DNA from 3 places in the Arthrobacter sp. E44 genome. Region 3 is predicted to be linked to each of the others. Evidence: predicted binding sites of a transcription regulator. Region 3 holds the regulator's gene; each other region holds the start of a gene.
What was found. Region 3 encodes HrcA, which represses chaperone genes, less so after heat shock. Its sites were predicted from a motif close to TTNGCACTCGNNNNNNNCGAGTGCNAA; they were not measured.
Positions count from the first base shown of each region.

Region 1: a site for HrcA is predicted at 4,101-4,127, ahead of groES (co-chaperone GroES). Genes of this name have one in related genera too.
Region 2: a site for HrcA is predicted at 4,349-4,375, ahead of ACETK3_RS00300 (FmdB family zinc ribbon protein). Genes of this name have one in related genera too.

Region 1 covers NZ_JBHDJA010000001.1:41,973-49,075, reverse strand. The annotation lists gene ACETK3_RS00220 (ATP-dependent DNA ligase) at 1-1,213, opposite strand, end outside; gene ACETK3_RS00215 (dihydrofolate reductase family protein) at 1,270-1,872, shown strand; gene groL (chaperonin GroEL) at 1,962-3,572, opposite strand; gene groES (co-chaperone GroES) at 3,651-3,944, opposite strand; gene ACETK3_RS00200 (hypothetical protein) at 4,198-4,578, opposite strand; gene ACETK3_RS00195 (class I SAM-dependent methyltransferase) at 4,633-5,871, shown strand; gene ACETK3_RS00190 (shikimate 5-dehydrogenase) at 5,899-6,717, opposite strand; gene ACETK3_RS00185 (glycoside hydrolase family 3 protein) at 6,760-7,103, opposite strand, start outside.
Region 2 covers NZ_JBHDJA010000001.1:69,083-76,185, forward strand. The annotation lists gene ACETK3_RS00290 (DUF4011 domain-containing protein) at 1-3,062, shown strand, start outside; gene ACETK3_RS00295 (RcpC/CpaB family pilus assembly protein) at 3,165-3,893, opposite strand; gene ACETK3_RS00300 (FmdB family zinc ribbon protein) at 4,009-4,293, opposite strand; gene ACETK3_RS00305 (5-formyltetrahydrofolate cyclo-ligase) at 4,405-5,025, opposite strand; gene galU (UTP--glucose-1-phosphate uridylyltransferase GalU) at 5,129-6,034, shown strand; gene ACETK3_RS00315 (GNAT family N-acetyltransferase) at 6,039-6,659, shown strand; gene ACETK3_RS00320 (hypothetical protein) at 6,765-7,103, shown strand, end outside.
Region 3 covers NZ_JBHDJA010000009.1:30,091-37,193, forward strand. The annotation lists gene ACETK3_RS09785 (PhoH family protein) at 1-652, opposite strand, end outside; gene ACETK3_RS09790 (GerMN domain-containing protein) at 1,021-1,977, shown strand; gene ACETK3_RS09795 (16S rRNA (uracil(1498)-N(3))-methyltransferase) at 1,964-2,743, opposite strand; gene dnaJ (molecular chaperone DnaJ) at 2,746-3,873, opposite strand; gene hrcA (heat-inducible transcriptional repressor HrcA) at 3,960-4,973, opposite strand; gene ACETK3_RS09810 (DUF3097 domain-containing protein) at 5,147-5,995, shown strand; gene ACETK3_RS09815 (DUF4870 domain-containing protein) at 6,072-6,482, shown strand; gene hemW (radical SAM family heme chaperone HemW) at 6,597-7,103, opposite strand, start outside.

The DNA of each region.
Region 1 (7,103 bases), on a different contig from region 3:
GGGCCCCCAAGTGCAGGTTGGACAGCATCCCAGTGCGCCTGCCGGACCCCCATTCGCAGGCCAGCACCACCAGGTCATAGGTCAGGACCGGCTTCACTTTCACCCAGTTCGATCCACGCCGGCCTGCCGCGTAGGCGGACCCGATCGCCTTCACCACAACACCCTCGTGGCCGGCGGCAAGCGCGTCCTGTGAGACACGTTCCGCAACCGCCGGGTCAGCCGTTACCTCCCCCGGGATCCGGTGGGCAGGGGCAATGCGCTCAAGCACCTCGATGCGGTCGGCCAACGGCTCGTCCAGCAGGTCCCTCCCATCGATGTGCAGCACATCGAAGAACCAGGGATGCAGGAGGGTTTCGCGCACTGCATCCGCGCCAAACCGTGCCATGGTTTCCTGGAAGGGCCGCGGGCCGCCTTCCTCATCGAGGGCCAGGGTCTCGCCGTCCAGAATTACGTGCCGCAGCGGCAGGCCACGGACCACTTCCACCACTTCGGGCAGCCGGTGGGTGACGTCGGCCAGGTTGCGGGTGTAAATGCTGACGCGGTCGTCCGCGCGGTGGACCTGGATGCGCGCGCCGTCGAGCTTGTATTCCACGGAGGCCTCCCCCGTGGTTTCCAGTGCTGCACTGGGACTGGCTGCGGTGGAAGCGAGCATGGGCAGCACGGGGCGGCCCACCACCAGTCCGACGGCGTCAAGCTCGGCCTGGGTGCCAGTGATGGCCAGGAGGGCTGTTTCGCCGAGGTCTCCGGAGAGCATGGCGGCACGCCGGACGGCTTCCACGGGCTTCCCGGCAGCGCGGGCCACGGCATCAGTCAGGACTCCTTCCAGCGCACCGGTGCGCAGCTCGCCGAGCAGGACTCCGGTGATGAACGACTGTTCCGGCCCGGTGGCCGCCGACAACAGTTTCCGCAGGATTGCTGTCCGCCCCGCCGCCGACCCCGTACCCGCCGCAGCCAGCAGTCCGTCCAGCGCCGCATCAAAGTCGGCCACCGTCAGGCTCGGCTCGTCGGCCGGATCCTCCTTTGCCGCTGCCACCGCACTCCATCCCACGCCCACGCGGCCCTGGCGCGGTTTGGCACTGAGCAGGCCCACCGCCGTCGGGATCTCCACTGGCTCAAGGCGGCGCAGCAGGCCGGCCAAGGCGTCCACCTTCGCCAGCCGGGAGCGGGTCGACGCAACGGACGCGCTGGTTTCCACAAGCTCAAGGAGCAACATGGGACCATCCTGCCACGGCTCTGGACAGCCTCCCGGCGCTGCTCCACAATGGGCGCGTGGGGATCATTGTCGCGAACCTGTTCATCACCCTCGATGGCGTATACCAGGCGCCCGGCGGCCGCGAGGAAGACAGCGAAGGCGGCTTCGAATTCGGCGGCTGGCAGGCGCCGGTGTCCGACGACGAAGCGGGCGCCGCCATCGCTGCCGAGATCGGACGCATGGACGCCTTGCTCCTGGGGCGGGCAACCTATGACATCTTTTCGTCGTACTGGCCCCACCAGTCCGGCGACATTGCGGACGCACTTAACCGGGTGCCCAAGTTCGTCGTGTCCGGCTCCCTGCGCGATCCCGCGTGGGCAGGGACCACGGTGCTGCCGGATGCCGCCGCGGCCGGCAGGCTCCGGGAGGACTACGGGCAGGTGCACATGTTCGGCAGCGGGTTCCTCATCCGGTCCCTCCTGTCGGCAGGCGTGCTGGACCGCCTGCACCTGTGGCTTTATCCCATCGCGCTCGGACAAGGCAAGCGCCTCTTCGACGACGGCGCCGTACCCACCACTTTCAGCCTGGCTGAGCCGGCGCGCAGCTTCCCCAAAGGCGCTGTGTCTTTGGTCTATGAGCCTGTAGGCGGCGTAGAGACGCAGGACATGGCGGCGGGTTAAGGGGGCCTCGTTCAGGGGACATGAAAAAGGCTGGTCCGGCAGATGCCGGACCAGCCTTTTTCGAGCGGAAAGCCGCGAGGGTGCAGCCGCTAGTGGCTGTGGCCTGCGTGCTCGTCCTCTTCGGCCGGCTTCTCCACGACCAAGGTCTCGGTGGTGAGAACCAGGGCGGCGATGGAGGCCGCGTTGCGGAGGGCTGCACGGGTGACCTTGACGGGGTCGATGACGCCCGCGCCGATCAGGTCCTCGTACTCGCCGGACTTGGCGTTGAAGCCGTTGTTGACCTCGGCGTCGGCAACCTTGGCGGCCACCACGTAGCCGTCGAAGCCGGCGTTCTGGGCGATCCAGCGCAGCGGCTGAACCAGTGCCCGGCGGACGATGCCGACAGCTGCTGCGGCGTCGCCTTCGAGGGCCTTGACCGAAGCGTCCTCATCCAGTGCCTTGAGGGCGTGGACCAGGGCGGAACCGCCGCCTGCCACGATGCCTTCTTCGAGGGCAGCGCGGGTGGAGGACACGGCGTCCTCGATGCGGTGCTTCTTTTCCTTCAGCTCAACCTCGGTGGCAGCACCGACCTTGATGACGCCGATGCCGCCGGCCAGCTTGGCCAGGCGCTCCTGGAGCTTTTCGCGGTCCCAGTCGGAGTCGGTGCGGGTCAGCTCGGCGCGCAGCTGGGCAACGCGTGCTGACACGTCCTCAGCCGAACCGGCGCCGTCCACGATGGTGGTGTTGTCCTTGGTGACGGTGATGCGGCGGGCAGTACCCAGCACCTCCAGGCCAACGGAGTCCAGGCTCAGGCCCAGTTCCGGGGAGACAACCTGCGCACCGGTGAGGGTGGCGATGTCCTGCAGCATGGCCTTGCGGCGGTCACCGAAGCCCGGTGCCTTGACGGCAACGACGTTCAGGGTGCCGCGGATGCGGTTGACGATCAGCGTGGACAGGGCCTCGCCCTCAACGTCCTCGGCAATGATGAACAGCGGCTTGGAGGCCTGCAGCGCCTTTTCGAGCAGCGGCAGGAACTCCTGGATGGAGGAGATCTTGCCCTGGTTGATCAGGATGAGGGCGTCCTCGAGGACAGCTTCCTGGCGCTCCGCGTCGGTGACGAAGTACGGGGACAGGTAACCCTTGTCGAACTGCATGCCCTCGGTGAGGACCAGTTCCGTCTGGGTGGTGGACGACTCTTCGATGGTGATGACGCCATCCTTGCCCACCTTGCCGAAGGCCTCGGCGAGGAGCTCGCCGATTTCGTCGCTCTGGGCGGAGATGGCGGCAACGTTTGCCACCTGGGTGCCTTCAACCGGGCGGGCGTTCTCGAGCAGGCGGGCAGCCACGGCTTCAACCGCAACTTCGATACCGCGCTTGATCTGGCCGGGGGCAGCGCCGGCTGCAACGTTGCGCAGACCTTCCTTGACCAGGGCCTGGGCCAGGACCGTTGCGGTGGTGGTGCCGTCGCCGGCAACGTCGTTGGTCTTGGTAGCTACTTCCTTGGCCAGCTGGGCGCCAAGGTTCTCGTAGGGATCGTCCAGTTCCACTTCGCGGGCGATGGTGACGCCGTCGTTCGTGATGGTGGGGGCGCCCCACTTCTTGTCCAGGACGACGTTGCGGCCGCGGGGGCCGAGCGTCACCTTGACGGTGTTCGCGAGCTTATCGATGCCGGCCTCAAGGGACCGGCGGGCAGCGTCATTAAACGCAAGCTGCTTTGCCATGGTTTTGTCCTTTCAAAGACAGAACCCCGCACTGCCGGCCAGCATGAGCATGGCCGGCGGCACGGGGATCCGGAAGAGTTACTTTACGACGATCGCCAGGACGTCGCGGGCGGAGAGCACAAGGTACTCGGTGCCGCCGGTCTTGACTTCGGTTCCGCCGTACTTGGAGTAGATGACGACGTCGCCAACTGCTACGTCAACGGGGACGCGGTTGCCGTCTTCGAAGCGGCCGGGGCCTACTGCGACAACTTCGCCTTCCTGCGGCTTCTCCTGTGCGGAGTCCGGGATGACCAGGCCGGAAGCCGTGGTCTGCTCGGCTTCGAGCGGGCGGACAACAATACGATCCTCAAGAGGCTTAATAGAGACCGACACTCGGACCTCTCCTTTTCGTCAGCAAATTCGTGGACTGGAAAGCTTTCCGCCGTAGCTGGCAAACCGTCGTCGCGGTGCCGGCAGCAGCCTGGCTGGCAGCTCTTCATGTGTTAGCACCCGCCTAGGGAGAGTGCTAATGAAGACTCTATGTGTGAGTTAGCACTCGGTCAAGGTGAGTGCCAACGTTTCGTCATGGGCGTACGCCTTCTGGGATCGGACGACGCCGGGCGGCGGGGTGGAAGCCGCAGCCCACCTACCGGCCGAGGTCGTCAAAGTCCACGTCCTCGCCGCCGTCGGAATCGCCGCCGCCCTGCTTCCGTCCGCGGTAGAGGACCCACCCGGACACCGCTGCGGCGAGCAGCGCAATGACGAGGAAAACGATGCTTCCTGCCCGGGCGCCGTCGTACAGCCCGCGGATGTCCTTGGCCTCCTGAGTGTTGTCCTGGATGTCGTTGCCGCCCACGGAATAGACGGTGGCGTTGAAGGTGTCCAGCAGGAAGATGATCACCAGCAGGGCGATACAGACCACGGCCACCACGGCAGCGGCGATCAGGACGGGACGGGCAAACCTGGCGGGTCCGGTGTGCCTGGGCCCGTGGTCCGCGGTCTCCCCGGGGGCTGCGCTCTCATCCATGGTTTCAACAGTATCCGCATCCCGGCCACGCGCTCCTCCACTAGGCTGGAACCCATGGCTCACGCTCCCCAGGACCAGATCGCACAGGACCAGATCGCACCACTGCTGACCCCCGAAGGCTGGGAGTTGCTGGCATCGCTGGGCCCCTACCGGGACGAGGATTCGTTCGAGCTCAATTCGGCCCTCCGGAAGGCCGGGCACTCCCCCGGACTCGTGTCCGCCGTGCTCACGCAGTCGCGGCTGCGCACCCGGGCAGCGGCGAAATTCGGCGAGTTTGCCCGCCAGATGCTCTTCACCCAGGCCGGACTGGAGCAGGCCACGCGCCTGAACGTCGCAGCCCACCATGCGCGGCGTTTCGCGGCTGCCGGGATCAGCCACGTGGCAGACCTCGGCTGCGGCCTCGGCGCCGACTCACTGGCCCTGGCCTCCCTGGACATCAACGTCACCGCGGTGGAAATGGATGAAACCACCGCGGCCTGCGCAACGGTGAACCTCATCCCGTTTCCCAACGCCACGGTGGTCCACGCCGACGCGGAGGCGGTCCCGCTGGAAGGGATCGACGGCGTCTGGCTGGATCCGGCGCGCCGGGTCACCTCCACCTCGGGCACCAAACGGATTTGGGACCCCGAGGCGTTCTCACCGCCGTTGTCCTTCGTGGAGTCGCTGGCCGCCGGGGGGAAGGCCGTGGGCGTGAAGATGGGCCCGGGCATGCCGCACGAATCCGTGCCCGCCGGGTGCGAGGCGCAGTGGGTGTCGGTGGGCGGGGACGTCACCGAGGTGACCTTGTGGTTCAACGCCGTACGCAGGCCCGGCGTCCGCCGCGCTGCCCTGGTCCTGGGTTCCCAGGGGCCGGCCGAACTGACCAGCGGCGAGGACTTCGGCGCAGGCCCGACGGCGCCGGTGGGACCGGTGGAGGGGTATCTGTACGAGCCCGACGGTGCCGTGATCCGCGCCGGTTTGGTGGCGGACGTGGCGCTGGAACTCGGCGGGCATTTGGTGGATGAGCACATTGCCTACATCTGCGCCCCGGAGCTCCTGGACACCCCGTTTGCCAAGGCCTACAAAGTCCTCCAGGTCATGCCTTACAACGTCAAGGCCTTGAAGGCCTGGGTGAAGCAGGAGGGCGTCACCGTGCTGGACATCAAGAAGCGCGGCACCGCGGTGACCCCGGAAGAGCTGCGGAAGCAGCTGCTGCCGGGCGGGAAAAACACCAAAAAGGGCGGCAAAACGGCCACCCTGGTCCTGACCCGCATCGGCGAGGACCGGGTGGCCATCGTGGTGGAGCCCGTCTGACTGCCAGGCCGGGAGCCCCTCGCGCAGCTACTGGGCGCGCATGAACTCCTCGGCGGCCCGCACCTGCTCTGCCGTCGGCCGCACCCCCGTGTACAGGACGAACTGCTCCAGCGCCTGGATGGTGGCCACCTCCGCCCCGGTAATGACTGGCTTGCCGGCTGCCCTGGCAGCGCGGATCAGCGGCGTTTCGGCAGGCAGCGCCACCACGTCGAACACCACGCGGGCGGCCTCGATGGCTTCGGCAGGAAAAGCCAGGCTGTCCGCTTCCGCCCCTCCCGCCATGCCGATGGGGGTGACGTTGATGATCAGGTCGGCCGTCCCGCCGTCGAGCGCTGCACGCCACTGGAAGCCGTACTGGTCAGCGAGCGCACGCCCGGCGCCCTCGTTCCGGGCGATGACGGTGACGTCCTTGAAGCCGGCGTCCCGCAGGGCAGCGACCGTGGCCTTGGCCATGCCCCCCGCGCCCTGGACCAGCACGGAATAGTCGGTGGGCACCGCATTGGTGGCCAGCAGCTGCTCGATGGCGGTGTAGTCGGTGTTGTACGCCTTGAGGTGCCCGTCCGTGTTCACGATGGTGTTCACGGAGTCGATGGCCTTGGCGGAGGGATCCATCTCGTCCACGAGCGCTATGACGTCTTCCTTGTACGGCATGGAGATGGCGCAGCCGCGGATGCCCAGCCCGCGGACGCCCGCGATGGCCTGCTCCAGGTTGGTGGGCGCGAACGCCTTGTAGATCCAGTTCAGGTCCAACTGTCCGTACAGGTGGTTGTGGAACCGGGTCCCGTTGTTGCTGGGCCGGGCCGAGAGCGAGATGCAGAGGGTCATGTCTTTATTCAGAATGGGCACCAGACCATTAAACCCGCGTTCACCCGCTGGGTGGTGTTCCGGTCAGGGGCAGCCGGTTCCCGCAGGAAAGGGCCCGACGGCGGCGGGCAGCTTCCCGGGGGCGGGCGCCTTTCCGGCCAGCACGGCGGCCAGTGCGTCGAAAGCGGCGTCGGTACGGCCATAGAGTGCCAGCTTCACCGGCGCGCTGGAGCCCTGCAGCGGCCAGGGGGCATCCAGGGCCACGGCGATGTCACCGCCGGCCGGTTTCCCGCCAAAGCCGATCAGGTTGACCAGGGGTCCCGCCCCGACTTCGAGGCCGGCCCGGGCAGCGGCGGCCTCGAACCGCTCCCGGTCCCCCGGTCCGCCGCCGGCCACGCGCACCGAGCCGGGCACCAATGGTCCGGCGC
Region 2 (7,103 bases), on a different contig from region 3:
AGCTGAAGGGCCAGTTGGTCCGGGCGATCGTCCGCAACGAGAAGTCGCTGGAACCGCAGCTCGGGAACCTGCACAACACCCTCACCGAGCACCGGCATGCGCTGATGGACCACGTGGCATCGCTGCACAACGTCCGCGACCGGTGGGGCTGCTCGCCGTACCAGGCCATGCAGTCCCTCGCCGAACTCACGTCCATCCACCCGGCACCGGCCACCACCGTCCGGCTTAAGCGCAGCGTCCTGGACAGCATCCGGGACCGCGATGAACTGGCCGGCCGGCTTCGCCGTGCTGCCGAACTGGGCAGCTTCAGCAAGGCGGCCACCACCAGCCCCTGGCACGGCGCAAGGCTGCTGACCCGCAAGGAAACCGAGGAAGCCCAGGACCTGGTCCGGTCCGTGGCCAAGAGCCTTCCCATCCTCCGCGACCGGATGGACGCAGTTGCCGAGCACGCCGAAATCCGCTTGGGCGAATCCTTTGCCGAGTGGGGCGAGCAGCTGGAACTGCTGGTTGCCGTCCGCGGCAGCCTGGACAAGTTCACCCCGGACATCTTCGACCGCCCGGTGACGGACCTGATCTCCGCCACTGCACCGTCCTCGTGGCGGCGTGAGCGCGGCATCGAGCTGACGGCCATGCAGCGCTCCAGGCTGCGCCGGGTGGCCAAGGAATATGTGCGTCCGGGCGTCCACATCGCGGACCTGCACTCGTCCCTGCTGCTGGTGCAGGAACAGCGGGCCCTGTGGGCGGGATACGCCACAACGCAGCGGCACCCTGCCGTTCCATCGGGCTTGGCCGAAATGAACGCCATGTACCGCTCCCTGGACAAGGAGTTGGCGCAGCTGGGCGAGGCGCTGCGGCATACGGAAGACGGTGGGTCGCTGACCGGCGTTCCCTACCCGCAGCTGATGGAACGCCTGGAGCGCCTGGTGGCGGACACCGATACGCTCAAGACCCTGCCCGAACGCACACTCCTCATCGAGAACATGCGCGAACACGGCCTGGGTGAACTCCTTGCCGACCTTGCTGAACGGGAAGTACCCGAAGGATCGGTCGCGGCCGAATTGGAACTGGCCTGGTGGCAGTCCGCGCTCGAGGCAATGATCAGCGGTGACGACTACCTGGCCATGTCCGACGGCGACGCACTGCGCCGGCTCGAAGCAGAGTACCGCCTCGCAGACAATGCGCACATTGCCAGCGGCGCAGCCCGGCTGCGGTGGGCCCTGGCGGAGCGGTGGCGCACCGCTATTGCCGCCCAGCCGCGGCAGGCCGGCCTCCTGCGCAGCCTGCTGAAGGACGGGCGGGTCTCCCTGCCCGCCCTGACCGCACAGGCGCCTGACCTGATCGGGACGCTGGTTCCCGTCTGGTCTGTCAGTCCCTACCTCATGACGGGCCTGCTGCCAGCGGAACAGCACTTCGACGCGGTGGTGATCCTCGATGCTGAGGCCACCTCCCTGCAGGCCGTCCTGCCCTCGATTGCCCGTGCACGGCAGGTCATTGCCTTCGGTGATTCCCGCATTGCCACGCCGCGGACCTTCACCGTGGGAGTGGAGCGGCTGGCGCCCGGCGAGTCGGCGCACCATCGTGTGGAAAGCGCCTTTACCGCGCTCTCCGCCGTCCTGCCGGTATGGCGGCTCAATGTGGTGTACCGCGCGGTGGACGAAGACTTGGTCCTCCAGCTGAGTAAGAGCTTTTACGACGGCGGCCTGCGCCGGCTGCCGGAAGGGCAGTCCGCCACGGGGCTGGACCGGTCCCTGCTGGTTGAGTACCTGCCGGACGGCACCGGCCTGCCCAGTGCCGACCACGAGGGTGTGGAATCCGTCGTCGCGGAGGTCAACCGCGTTGTGGAACTGGTCTTCGAGCACGCCAGGATGCGCCCCCGAACGTCCCTCGCCGTCGTAACCGCCAGCCTCCGGCACGCGGCCCGGATTGGCGAGTCCATCAGGCTCCAGCTGTCCAACCAGCCCGGCCTCGCCGGATTCTTTGGGGCCGGCCCAGAGTCCTTCCGGGTGGTTGACCTGGAACGCGCCCAAGGCCTGGTGCGTGACCACGTCATCTTCTCGCCGGGATTCGGGCGGACCCCCCACGGCCGTGCACTCCACAACTTCGGGCCGCTGTCCGCCGAGGGCGGCCGGGAAAAGTTTGCCCTGGCGATGACCCGGGCACGGCGTTCCCTGCACGTGCTGACCTGCTTCCGGCCGGAAGACCTGGACCACACCCGCCTCACCCACGGGGCGGTGGACCTTTACACGCTGCTGAACCGGGAAATCTCCGGCAACACGGACCTGGGCACTCCGGCGTCCCGTGCCGCTGCCAGCGAACAGGCACTCGGAGCGGATCCCCTGGTAGCGGATCTGGGGGACAGGCTGCGCGCCCGCGGCGCCCGGGTGTGGCACCAGTACGACGGCGCCATCGACGTTGTCGCCGCGGCCGACCCCCTGAACACCATGGGCCAGGACGACCTGGACCTGCCCCGGCCTGTGGCCATCGAATCCGACGGCACCAACCAGTACCGCGCCATGAGCGTGCGTGAACGCAGCCGGCTGCGCCCGGAACTGCTGGAACGCCTGGGCTGGCGCTACATGCCGCTGTGGACCATCGAAGTCTTCACCGACCCCTCGACCTGCGCCGACCGCATAGCGGGGTACCTGGGACTTGAGAACATCGTGCTCCCTGGTAGGACCACGACCTCTACGGGCTTCCTTGACGACGATGTCCACCAGGCGCTCAATGGAATCGATACCGCATCATCGGCGGCTTCCGTGGGCAAAGAAGATTTGAGCAGAGAAGAATTGGGCAAGGAAGACAGGGCCGGGAAAGCCGGTCCCGAGGAAGACATGCACTACGACGAAAACAAGAACGGAAACCCTGAACCTGGCACTGACGCTGCTGCGTCGGGGGCGCCTGCGGCACCCGGCCCGAATGCCCCTGCGGCGCGGGCGGCACAGGGCGGCAGCGAGGAAATCCTTCCGAGCAAGGCCGCAGAGGACGATGCGCGCAGCTGGGGAGACCGGGAGGACGACCACGACACGTGGTTGAAGGAACAGAAACCACCGCACTGGGGCTGACCGCGCAGGGCTGACCAGGGTGTCCAGTTTGGACTGCGGGTCCGGGTTGGACTGCGTGTCTGGTTTGGATGGAGCGCCCGCTTCGGCCTTGCATGGCTGATGTCACGGCGGCCCGACAAGGACGAAGAACAGCCGGCCCTGGGTTGAGGCTCCGGCCAGACGGGACGATTGTTCTGCGTTGGCCGCCACCACGATCAGTCCATCCGTCTCCGTGGTGCCCAGCCATTGCCCGCCCTGGCCGCCGTTGTTCGACGTCCACAGGACGGGGACGGCAGATGCCAGGACCTGGGAGGGACCCTGCTGGTCAAACCCGTTGGCTGATGTCAGCACCACATTGACCAGTTGGCCGGGGGAGACCAGCTGTGTGGACGAAGGGTCCGCCATGCGCAGGGGAACAGCCGCTGAACCGGGCGGAGTGCCAGCCAGCAGTCCGGGACCCAGCAGTTGGGCGTCCGTGAGGAGCTGGCCCTTGCGCATGGGCGCGGCCAGCTGCTTGCCCGTTGCGGCGGCGTCATCCTGCAGGAAGCCGTCCGCCACCATTCCCGGCGGCACCTGGACGTGAGCCAAATCTGCTGTGGTGACGGCGCTTCCGGCGGGAAGATCCCGGGCGGCGGCCAGCGCCCTGACAGTGGAGAGCGGGGCAGGAGTGAGCTGCTGGACCGCAAGGGCTGCAGCTGCGCATAACAACAACGCCGCAGCGAGCCTGCGGTTGCGGTTCACCCAGCTGGCAAACCGTGCCCCCGGGGAACGCTCTTTGCCGCGGCGTGCGATGTTTCGGGGGCTGGCGGGACGCCGGTAGTGGTCGCGGCGACGGCGGGGAAGTCTGGGCATGCGCCCACGCTAGTTGCGGCAACCGCACCTGGGCAGCCAGAACGAACGCTATGTGGACAAAGGCGGCCGGCGCTGGAATGCGCCGACCGCCGTCGAACTTAAGGCTTATGCCTGTCTAGCTGGCTGCCGCAGCCGCAGCCGGAGCCGAAGCGGCGGGGGCGGCAGCGGGCGCAGCCGGAGCCGGAGCCGCGGCAGGCGCGGGGGAGACGGAGCTGCCCTTGGAATCGCGCGAGTCGGTGCGGTAGAAACCGGAGCCCTTGAAGACGACACCCACGCTGTTGAACTTCTTCCGCAACGTGCCCTGGCATTCGGGGCAGGACGTCAGGCTGCTGTCCGAAAACGACTGGACAATGTCGAAGGCGTGGCCGCAATCCTTGCAGGCGTAAGCATATGTTGGCACTGGTGCTCCTCCTCTTGGGCAAACGAAAGGTCCCGTGCTGCCACTTGGTAAACCATTAGCAGTCGCAGGGCCTGAGTGCTAATTCTATCACTGCCCCTGGACGGGCCGGGGTCAGGCGCCGCCTGTGAGCGGCTGGTACCCGGACGGCGCAAGGACCGCCGGGACCGGCCGGTCGAACTCCTCTGCAGGAATCCGCCCCGCAGGCAGCAATTCATCGTCGTAGATAACAGCGGCCAGGGGAATTTCCTTCCCGGCTGTCGCAAGGTGTCCCAGGAACTTGTCGTAGTACCCGCCGCCCTGGCCGATCCTGTTACCGGCACGATCCACCGCGGTGGCCGGAATGAAAAGCACTGCCGCTGCGCCTGCCGTCTCCGGCCCGTGCCGGGGTCCGGCGGGCTCAAGGATGGGTGCATATTTGCTGCGTTCAAAGCTGGTTTCCGGCGTCCAGAACACCCAGCTCAACTCCCTGCCGGGTTCACACACCGGAAGCAGCACTCTGTGTCCGCTGCTGTGCAAAGCATTCACGAGCGGCAGGGTGGGCGGTTCTTGTCCCACGCCGAGGTACACGCACGCTATGCCGGGCTGGCCGCCGGTAACCGTCCCGGCCCAGGCTTCGCCGTGCACAGCCAAGGCGTTGCCTGCCGCTTCCAGTTGCGCCGGGGTTAGCCCCGCGCGCCGGCGTCGGTGGGCGGCCCGGATATCGTCCTTGACCGCGTTCGTTTCCTGCAGCATGGTGTCCTTCCTGCGTTGCCGGCACTCAGCGGCTTCTGGCCGGATGCCAGCCTGCCGCGCCGGTGGTTACTGAAATGCTTGACGCTGACGTTAGATTAGTCCGGTGAGCACCAGTAACCCCAGAGTCCGCAAAGCCGTCATTCCCGCCGCGGGCCTGGGCACCAGGTTCCTGCCCGCCACGAAGGCGATGCCCAAGGAAATGCTTCCCGTCGTGGATAAGCCTGCCATCCAGTATGTGGTGGAGGAAGCCGTGCACGTGGGCCTCAACGACGTGCTGATGATTACCGGCCGCAACAAGCGCGCCCTGGAAGACCACTTCGACCGGGTGCCCTCCCTCGAATCGACGCTGGAGGACAAGGGCGACACGGAAAAGCTTGCGTCCATCCAGGCGGCCAGCCAACTGGGCGACATCCACTACGTCCGGCAGGGCGACCCCCACGGACTGGGGCATGCGGTGCTCCGGGCAAAGCAGCACGTGGGCAACGAAGCCTTCGCCGTCCTGCTGGGGGATGACCTGATTGATGCCCGCGACGAACTGCTCAGCACCATGATCGACGTGCAGGCGAAAACGGGCGGGTCCGTCGTCGCGCTCATCGAGGTGGAGCCGTCGCAGATCAGTGCTTACGGCTGCGCCGACATCCAGGAGATTGACGGAGAAGACTACGTCCGCGTCAACCGGCTGGTGGAGAAGCCCACGCCCGAGGAAGCTCCGTCGAACCTTGCGCTGATTGGGCGCTATGTCCTGCACCCGGCCGTGTTCGAAGTCCTCGAGCACACCGAGCCGGGGAGGGGTGGAGAAATCCAGCTGACGGACGCCCTCCAGGAGCTTGCCACCGGTGATGCCGAGGGGCATGGTGTCTACGGAGTGGTGTTCCGCGGCCGCCGCTACGACACCGGAGACAAGCTGAGCTACCTCAAGGCCTGCGTCCAGTTGGCCGTCGACAGCGAAGACCTGGGCCCGGGCCTGCGGGAATGGCTGCCCGGCTTCGCCGCCGACCTTTCCCGGTAACCCAATGCACACAGGTCCTATTTGGCCAGTCACCCTCGAGTCGGGCGACCTGGTCCTGCGGCCCATCCGGTACCGCGACAAGAAAGAGTGGACCGAGGTACGGTCGCGCAACAGTGAATGGCTGGCGCCGTGGGAGGCATCCAACCCGGACCCGGCGGGCGGCCTCCCTGACTACCGGCACATGGTCCGCTCGCTCAATATGCAGGCTGCCCAGGCCACTGCTCTGCCTTTCCTCATCACCGAGTGGCAGCCGGGCCTTCGGAAACCCGCCATCGTGGGGCAGCTGACAGTATCTTCCATCGTCTGGGGTTCGGCCATGATGGCCACCTTGGGATACTGGGTGGACCGGGGCAGGGCAGGACGGGGGATAGCGCCCACCTCCGTGGCGCTGGTAACCGACCACTGCTTCCAGGCGCTTGGCCTTCACCGTATGGAAATCAACATCCGGCCCGAGAACGGACCAAGCCTGCGGGTGGTGGAGAAACTGGGCTTCCGGGACGAAGGGTACCGGCCACGTTTTCTGCACATCAATGGCAAGTGGGCCGACCACCGCTCGTTCGCCCTCACCGCGGAAGAAGTCCCGGAGGGCCTGTTGGGCCCTTGGCTGGCATCGCGCCGGTCATAAATCCAATGGTTTGCCCTCAGGGGCACGACACACCCTTGGTAATGCGGCCTGAGCAGGCATGATGCTCATACGGTTTTGAGTGTGGACTTCCCCCTTAGCAGCTCAGTGATCCTTGTGGTTGCCGTCGCGCTCTGGATTGTATGGGTTGCCCCTTACGTCCTCCGGAACCGCAGGCACCAGTTCCAGCCCGCCGGCGACTTCCTGGCAGACGCCCCCGCCGATGAAAGGCCGGACCCGCATCCCGGCCTGGTCCTGAACGTCGCCGCCCAGCAGGAGAAAGCCATGGAACCCAGGAAGAGTGCCGCAGGCGCTGCAAGCACCCCACCCCCGCCCAGGTTCCGCGTCCGCTACGGCCGCACTGCCCTGGCCCTTGTGGGACTGCTGTCCCTGGTCACCGCCTTCATCTCGGGTGTGCTGCTTCCGTTCGGCATCGGATCGCCTGCT
Region 3 (7,103 bases):
AGAGCGGCCTGAGGTAGGGGTCGATTTTGTCGCTGAGCGTTCCGGGCAGGAATCCCAGCCGCTCCCCGGCCTCCACCGCAGGGCGGGTGAGGATGATCCTGCTGACCTCTTTTTGCTGCAGCGCCTGGACCGCTTTCGCCATGGCCAGGTACGTCTTGCCGGTGCCGGCGGGCCCGATGCCGAAGATCACCGTGTTGGCGTCGATGGCGTCAACGTAGTTCTTCTGGTTGAGCGTCTTGGGCCGGATGGTCCTGCCGCGGCTGGAGAGGATGTCGTGGGTGAGCACGTCCACGGGATTCTGCAGGGACTGGGTGCGCAGGAGCGACACCAGCTGCTGCAGCACCGCGGGCGTGATGACAGTGCCCCTGGCCACCAGGCCACGGACCTCCTGGAGCAGCCGCATGATCCGGGGCACGTCACTGACGGGGCCGCTGATGGACAGTTCATTGCCGCGGGCGTGGAAATTGACATCCGGGAACTGCTCTTCGATAAAGCGCAGCGCCTCGTCGTGGCTGCCAAGTGACTGAACCATCTGGTCGGTGTTCTCAAAGAGGACAACTTCGGTCCGGGTGCCGGGCATTGAGTGCGGAAATTCCCCCGGACTGCCTTCGCCCGTGTTGAGCCGGCGCTTACCATTTGCTGATTCAGTCATGGTGTTGGCCCGCAGGCCCGTGGTCCCCTCGAAGATCGACAACACTTGTTTTGCGTTTGGCTGATGCCGGTGCCCGTCGCGCGGTGCTCCCTGCCCAGCGATCCCTTTATCTTACGCCAGCACGGGTATGGAGCGGATATCCGCCCGAATGGGAGCTGCCGCGCCACCCCTGAAAGGTTCCCGAGCAGGGGGCTTAGATATCAACTTCATATCGGCCATATATCGTTCCAGTTGCAGTTCGCCGGAAGGACGCACAGAGCGGCTGACCGTGCGCACCGCTGTGCAATGCTGGAAATCCAGCATCTGCTGGGACGTCAGGCCGCCAGGGGGATCGGCCCGCCACGCCAGGAAAGGACAAGGGCAGGACAGTGCCGGAAACCTCTGTGCCCAAAAGGGCAGGACGACCCAAGGGCCGCCTGTGCCCGGCCGTCCTTGCAGGAATTTTGGTGCTTGTGCCGGCCCTGGCAGGCTGCACGGCCGAGGGCGGGCCTTCACCTACAGGCACCAGCGCATCGGTCCCCGCCTCCGGGGGCACTATGCCGGACGGCCCGGCCACCAGCGCCCCGCTGGAAACCACGCAGTCCTCCAACAAGGCCCCGGTGTACTGGATTGGCCGCAGCGGGGGGAACATCTTCCTTTACCGCGAATTCCGGGACGTCCCGGAGCAGGACAACCCGGTGACCCGGGCACTGCGCGCCATGATGTCGGAAAAGCCCCTTGACCCTGATTTCTTCACGCCCTGGCAGAACCCGGACAAGCTGGCCACGTCCATTTCCGGCAAGGATGTCATCACCGTCGACGTCTCGGCCGACGCCTTTAACAGCAACCTCGATGCAGACATGGCGGCACGGGCCATCCAGCAGTTGATTTACACGGCCACCGCGGCGGCCGCCAGTTCGGGCCTGATCGACACCGGCCAGCAAGTCCGGGTCCGGATCCTCGTGGACGGCCACACGGACTACGTGGCGTTCGGAAAGATCCAGCTGGGCGCGCTCATGACGCGCGCGGCAGGCCTGGTGGCGCCGGTATGGATTATCGACCCCCAGGAAAACGCCGAGGTGCCGGGCGGCAGCGTAAAAGTCACAGGGCGCAGCACGTCACCTGGCGCGAAGCTCCACTGGCAGCTCCTTCGGGCCGGGGACGGGGGCAGCAAAGCGCCCTTCCTGAACGGGGAGACCACGGCCGGCACGGAGCAGGGACAGGCGGGCGTCTTCACGCTGGCCCTGAACCTGCCGCCAGGCGACTACGAACTCCGGGTGGCGCAGGCCGGCTCCGGCGGGGAGCCGGACAAGAACGAGGACACCAGGACCTTCAAGGTCCGGTAACGGTCCACCGGCCAAGAATGTCGCTGGCAAGCACGACGGCGGCAGGCCCGGCTGTGGAGGACCGCAGGACATGGTGCCCCAACAGGGCTGTCACAGCCCCTTTGTCGCAGAGTTTGGTTACTTCCCGCGGGCTGATTCCGCCCTCCGGGCCGACGATCAGCAGGATTTCACGGGAGCCGGTGCCTGCACTCCCCTGCCACGCTTCAAGGACGGTACGCAGCGGCCGTACGGCGTCTTCATGCAGGATGACCGCCAGGTCCGCGGCTTTCACCGCGGTGGCGAGCCCTGTGGTGTCGACGGCGGCCCGCACTTCCGGGATCCAGGCACGCCGTGCCTGCTTGGCGGCCGCCGCCACGGTTGACTCCCACTTGGCGTGCGCCCGCGCTGCCCGGTCGCCCTTCCAGCGGACGATGGACCGTTCGGACTGCCAGGGAACCACCGCGTCGACGCCCAGCTCGGTGGCCGTCTCAATGGCCAGTTCGTCGCGATCACCCTTGGCCAGGGCCTGGACCAGCACCAGCCGCACGTCCGGCCTGTCTTCCACCGCCAGGCTGCCGCACTCCACCTCGAGGCCCGAGGGTGCAGCCGAGACGACTCTTCCGGTCATGCGGGTGCCGGCGCCGTCGACAATGTCCACGGCCTCGCCCGGCGCCAGCCGCTTTACGGTGACGGCATGGCGCGCCTCCGCCCCTTCGAGGACAAAGATGCGGCCCGGCGTCATGGCGTCCAGCGAACCGGTGGAGGTGAAAAAGACCGGGTTGCTCACCGCTACAGGTTCCCGAACCGGTCCCGGAGCTTGGCGAACATGCCGCCGCTGGCAGCCAACTTGCCTTCGGTGATCTGCTCGCCGCGGAGCTTGGCAAGCTGGCGCAGCAGGTCCTCCTGCGCGGAGTCGAGCTTGGCGGGGGTGTCCACCTGCAGATGGACCTTCAGGTCGCCGCGGCCATAGCCCCTCAGGTGCGTGACGCCCAAGCCGCGCAGGGTGATGATTTCGCCGGACTGGGTGCCCGGCTTGACATCGATCTCCTGGGTACCGTCGAAGGTTTCCAGGCTGACGTCCGTGCCCAGGGCCGCAGCGGTCATGGGGATGTGCAGGGTGGCGTGCAGGTCATCGCCTTCGCGCACGTACGTGGGGTCGTTGTTGACGCGGATCTCCACGTACAGGTCGCCGGCGGGCCCACCTGCCGGGCCGGCTTCGCCCTGCCCGGAAAGCTGGATGCGGGTGCCGGTGGCGACGCCGGCAGGAACCTTGATGGTCAGTGACCGGCGGCTGCGGATGCGGCCCTGGCCGCTGCATTCGTTGCAGGGGTCCTTGATGACCGTACCGAAGCCTTCGCAGGTGCCGCAGGGAGCTGCCGTCATGACCTGGCCAAGGATGGACCGGACGGCCCGCTGGACCTGGCCGCTGCCGCCGCAGATGTCACAGCGCTCCGGGTGGGTGCCCGGGCGGCAGCAGGATCCATCACAGGTGGGGCAGACCACTGCGGTGTCCACCTCGAGTTTCTTGTTGACTCCAAAGACGGCGTCGCGGAGGTCGATCCGGACACTGATGAGTGCGTCCTGGCCACGGCGGACCCGGGACGCCGGGCCAGACGTGCCGCCCGCGCCAAAGAAGGTGTCGAAGATGTCCTGGAACGCGAACCCCTGGCCTGCGTAACCGGCGCCGCCGAAACCGTTGTCCGTGCCGTTTTCGTTGCCGGTGGTGTCGTAGATCCTGCGCTTCTGGGGGTCGGAAAGGACCTCGTAGGCGTGCGTTACCGCCTTGAAGCGCTCGGCAGCGTCGGCACCTGGGTTAACGTCCGGGTGAAGGGTGCGGGCCAGCTTGCGGTAGGCCTTTTTGATCTCTTCGCCCGTAGCTTCGGGTGAGACTCCAAGGACGTCATAGTGGCTGCTCAAAATTCGTGTCTCTTCCTTGTTGTACTGCGTTCAGTCGGGCGCCAGGACTCTTGTCCACAGCCGAAGCGGACTCCGGCGGCCAGGAGTCAGGGCCCCAAAATCCTGGAAAGGTAGCGGGCTACGGCCCTGACGGCGGCCATGGTGGTGGGATAGTCCATTCGGGTGGGTCCGAGGATTCCCACCTTGGCTGCACTGTCCGGACCATAGCCGGTGGCCACCACGGAGGCCTCGGCAAGGCCGTCATAGGGGTTCTCCCTTCCGATGCTGACGGCCACGCCGCGGTGGTCCTGGGCCATTTCGCTCAACAGCCGCAGCATCACCACCTGTTCCTCGAGCGCCTCCAGCACCGGACCAATACTCAGGGGGAAATCAACGTTCGACCTGGCCAGGTTGGCGGTGCCGGCCATGACCATGCGGTCTTCCCTGCTGTTCTGGGCCAGCGCCTCCAGGCCGAGGGCAAGCGCGTGGGCTGCCTGGCGCTGCGGCTGGGGCGCAGCGGCCACGACGGCGGGAAGTGCCTGGGCGAGGTGGCTCAGCCGGGTTCCCCCCAGGGCGGCAAGGAAACGGGTGCGCAGCTCCGCCAGCGCTTCGTCTCCGAGGTCCTGCCCGACGTCGATGACGCGCTGCTCTACCTTGCCGCTGTTCGCGATGAGGACCACGAGGACCTTCCGAGGTGCCAGCAGCACGAATTCGATGTGGCGGACAAGTGCCCTGCTCAGGTGCGGGTACTGGACCACGGCTACCTGGTTGGTCAGTTGTGACAGCAGCCGGACGGTGCGGTCCAGCACGTCGTCGAGGTCGTCCGCACCCTCCAGGAGGGTTTGGATGGCTCGGCGTTCGGGAGCCGACAGGGGCTTGACGGCGGAGATCTGGTCGACAAAAAGCCGGTAGCCCTTGTCCGTAGGGATCCGGCCGGCGCTGGTATGGGGGGCCGTGATCAGCCCCTCGTCCTCCAGCGCGGCCATGTCATTGCGGATGGTGGCGCTGGAAACGCCAAGATGATGCCGCTCCACCAGGGCTTTGGACCCAACCGGCTCGCGGGAGTGGACGTAATCCTCCACGATCGCCCGCAGTACTTCCAGTTTGCGTGGCTCGCTCACTCTCCACCTCCATCCATGGTCCGGGGCACCCGCCCCGTCCGGTGCCGCCCAAGGGTTAGCACTCGACATGCCTAAGTGCTAACAGTCTATTATGCCTCGGCCCGTTGTTAGCATTGGTACCGCTCCGGGCGAAATTCCCGGGTTGAGGAGCTAGCGCTAGGCGGATTGATTCCATGGATTACCAGAACTGGGGCCCCCGGGGCATTTCCGCTCCCAAGCGGGTGGAGCTGCCCGAGGTCCCTGTGGAGCGGGGCATGGTTCTTGAGGAAGTACAGTCCGGCTGGGTGGGCGCTGTCACCCGCGTGGAGAAGTCCGGCGGAATGCACCTCGTGGCATTGGAGGACCGCCGCGGAAAGTCCCGGTCCTTCAAGCTCGGATTCGGTTTCCTCCTCGAGGGCCAGCCCATCCGATTGATGCCGCCCGCGCCCAAGGCCGCCGCCGGTCCTCCCGCCGGCCGGACCGCCTCCGGTTCAGTGCGCGTCCCAGGCCAACGCGCCCAGGTCGCAAAGGCAAGCCGGATCTGGGTGGAAGGCAAGCACGACGCCGAACTGGTGGAAAAGGTCTGGGGAGACGACCTGCGCGTGGAGGGCATCGTCGTCGAGCCCCTCCACGGCATCGACGACCTGGCCGCAGCCGTGGCGGACTTCAAGCCCGGCCCTGGCCGCCGCCTCGGCGTACTGGTGGACCACCTGGTTCCCGATTCCAAGGAATCCCGGATCGCCGACGCCGTCATGGCGTCCCCCGGCGCGGCCGGCAACGTCCTGATCGTCGGCCACCCGTACGTGGACGTCTGGCAGGCAATCCGGCCTTCAGTCCTGGGCATCGAAAAATGGCCCGCCATCCCCCGCGGGCAGGACTGGAAGACCGGGATCCTCAAAGCGTTCGGCTGGCCCCACAGCACGAAGGAAGACATCGGCCTCGGATGGCAGAAATTACTGGGCGCCGTACGCACGTACGCGGACCTCGAAGCGTCCCTGCTGGGCCGGGTTGAGGAAGTCATCGATTTCCTTACCGTGCCCTAGGCGGCGGGCGCCGGCCCTAAAGCCAGTATTCTTGGTAGTAGTCAGCACTAACTTGCACCTCAGAAGGACACAGACTGTGGCAGAAAACGCACGTGATCACAGGGACGGCCAGGGCCGCTCCGAGTACCATGGCGTACCCGCCAACGCCCTGCCGCTTACGGCCAGCGAGGACCGCCAGTGGGCCACGCTGGCGCACTTCGGCGGGATCCTGGGGTGCATCCCCTCGCTGCTGATCTACCTGATCTTCCGCGACCGCGGGCCCTTCACCGCGCAGGAATCCAAGGAAGCGCTGAACTTCAGCCTGCCGCCCACCATCGCCGCGGTGCTGGCCAACATCCTGGTCTTCATCCCCTATGTGGGAAACATCTTCGCGGTCATCGCCACACTGATCTGGGTGGCCCTCACCTGCTTCTCCGTAGCCGCAGGTATCCACGTCAACCGTGGCCAGCCGCACCGCTACCAGTACAACCTGCGCTGGATCAAATAGTCCCCGCCCGTTCCCTAGCCTCGCAAGCTCGGCCAGGGAACCCTACGGGCGTGGGCCCACCCAGCGGCTCCCTGCCCTCGCAAGCTGCGGGGCGCACCCAGCGGCTCCCTGAGATTAGTCAGGGAGGATGCGGCGGACCACTGCGTCTGCCAGCAGCCTGCCCTTGAGGGTCAGCACCAGGCGTCCGCGGAAAGCAGCAGCAGGCTCCACCAGGCCGCCCGCGATCAGCCCGGCCACCTCGTGCCGCCCGGCAGCGCTGAGCGTTGACACCTCAAGTCCTGACTGCAGGCGCGCCTCGAGCATCACCTTTTCCAGGTGCCTGGTTTCCGGATCCAGGGTCTCCCTGCCGGCAGCCGGCGACAGCCCCTGCGACAGCCGGTTGGCATAGGCGGACGGGTGCTTGACGTTCCACCAGCGGACCCCGCCCATGTGGGAGTGGGCGCCCGGCCCGATCCCCCACCAGTCGTCGCCCTGCCAGTATGCGAGGTTGTGCCGGCACGCCTGCCCCGGAGTGCGCGCCCAATTGCTGACCTCATACCAGCCAAGCCCTGCTTCGGTGATCAACTGGTCGGCGAGCTCGTACTTGTCGGCGTGGTCGTCGTCGTCGATTCCCGGGACTTC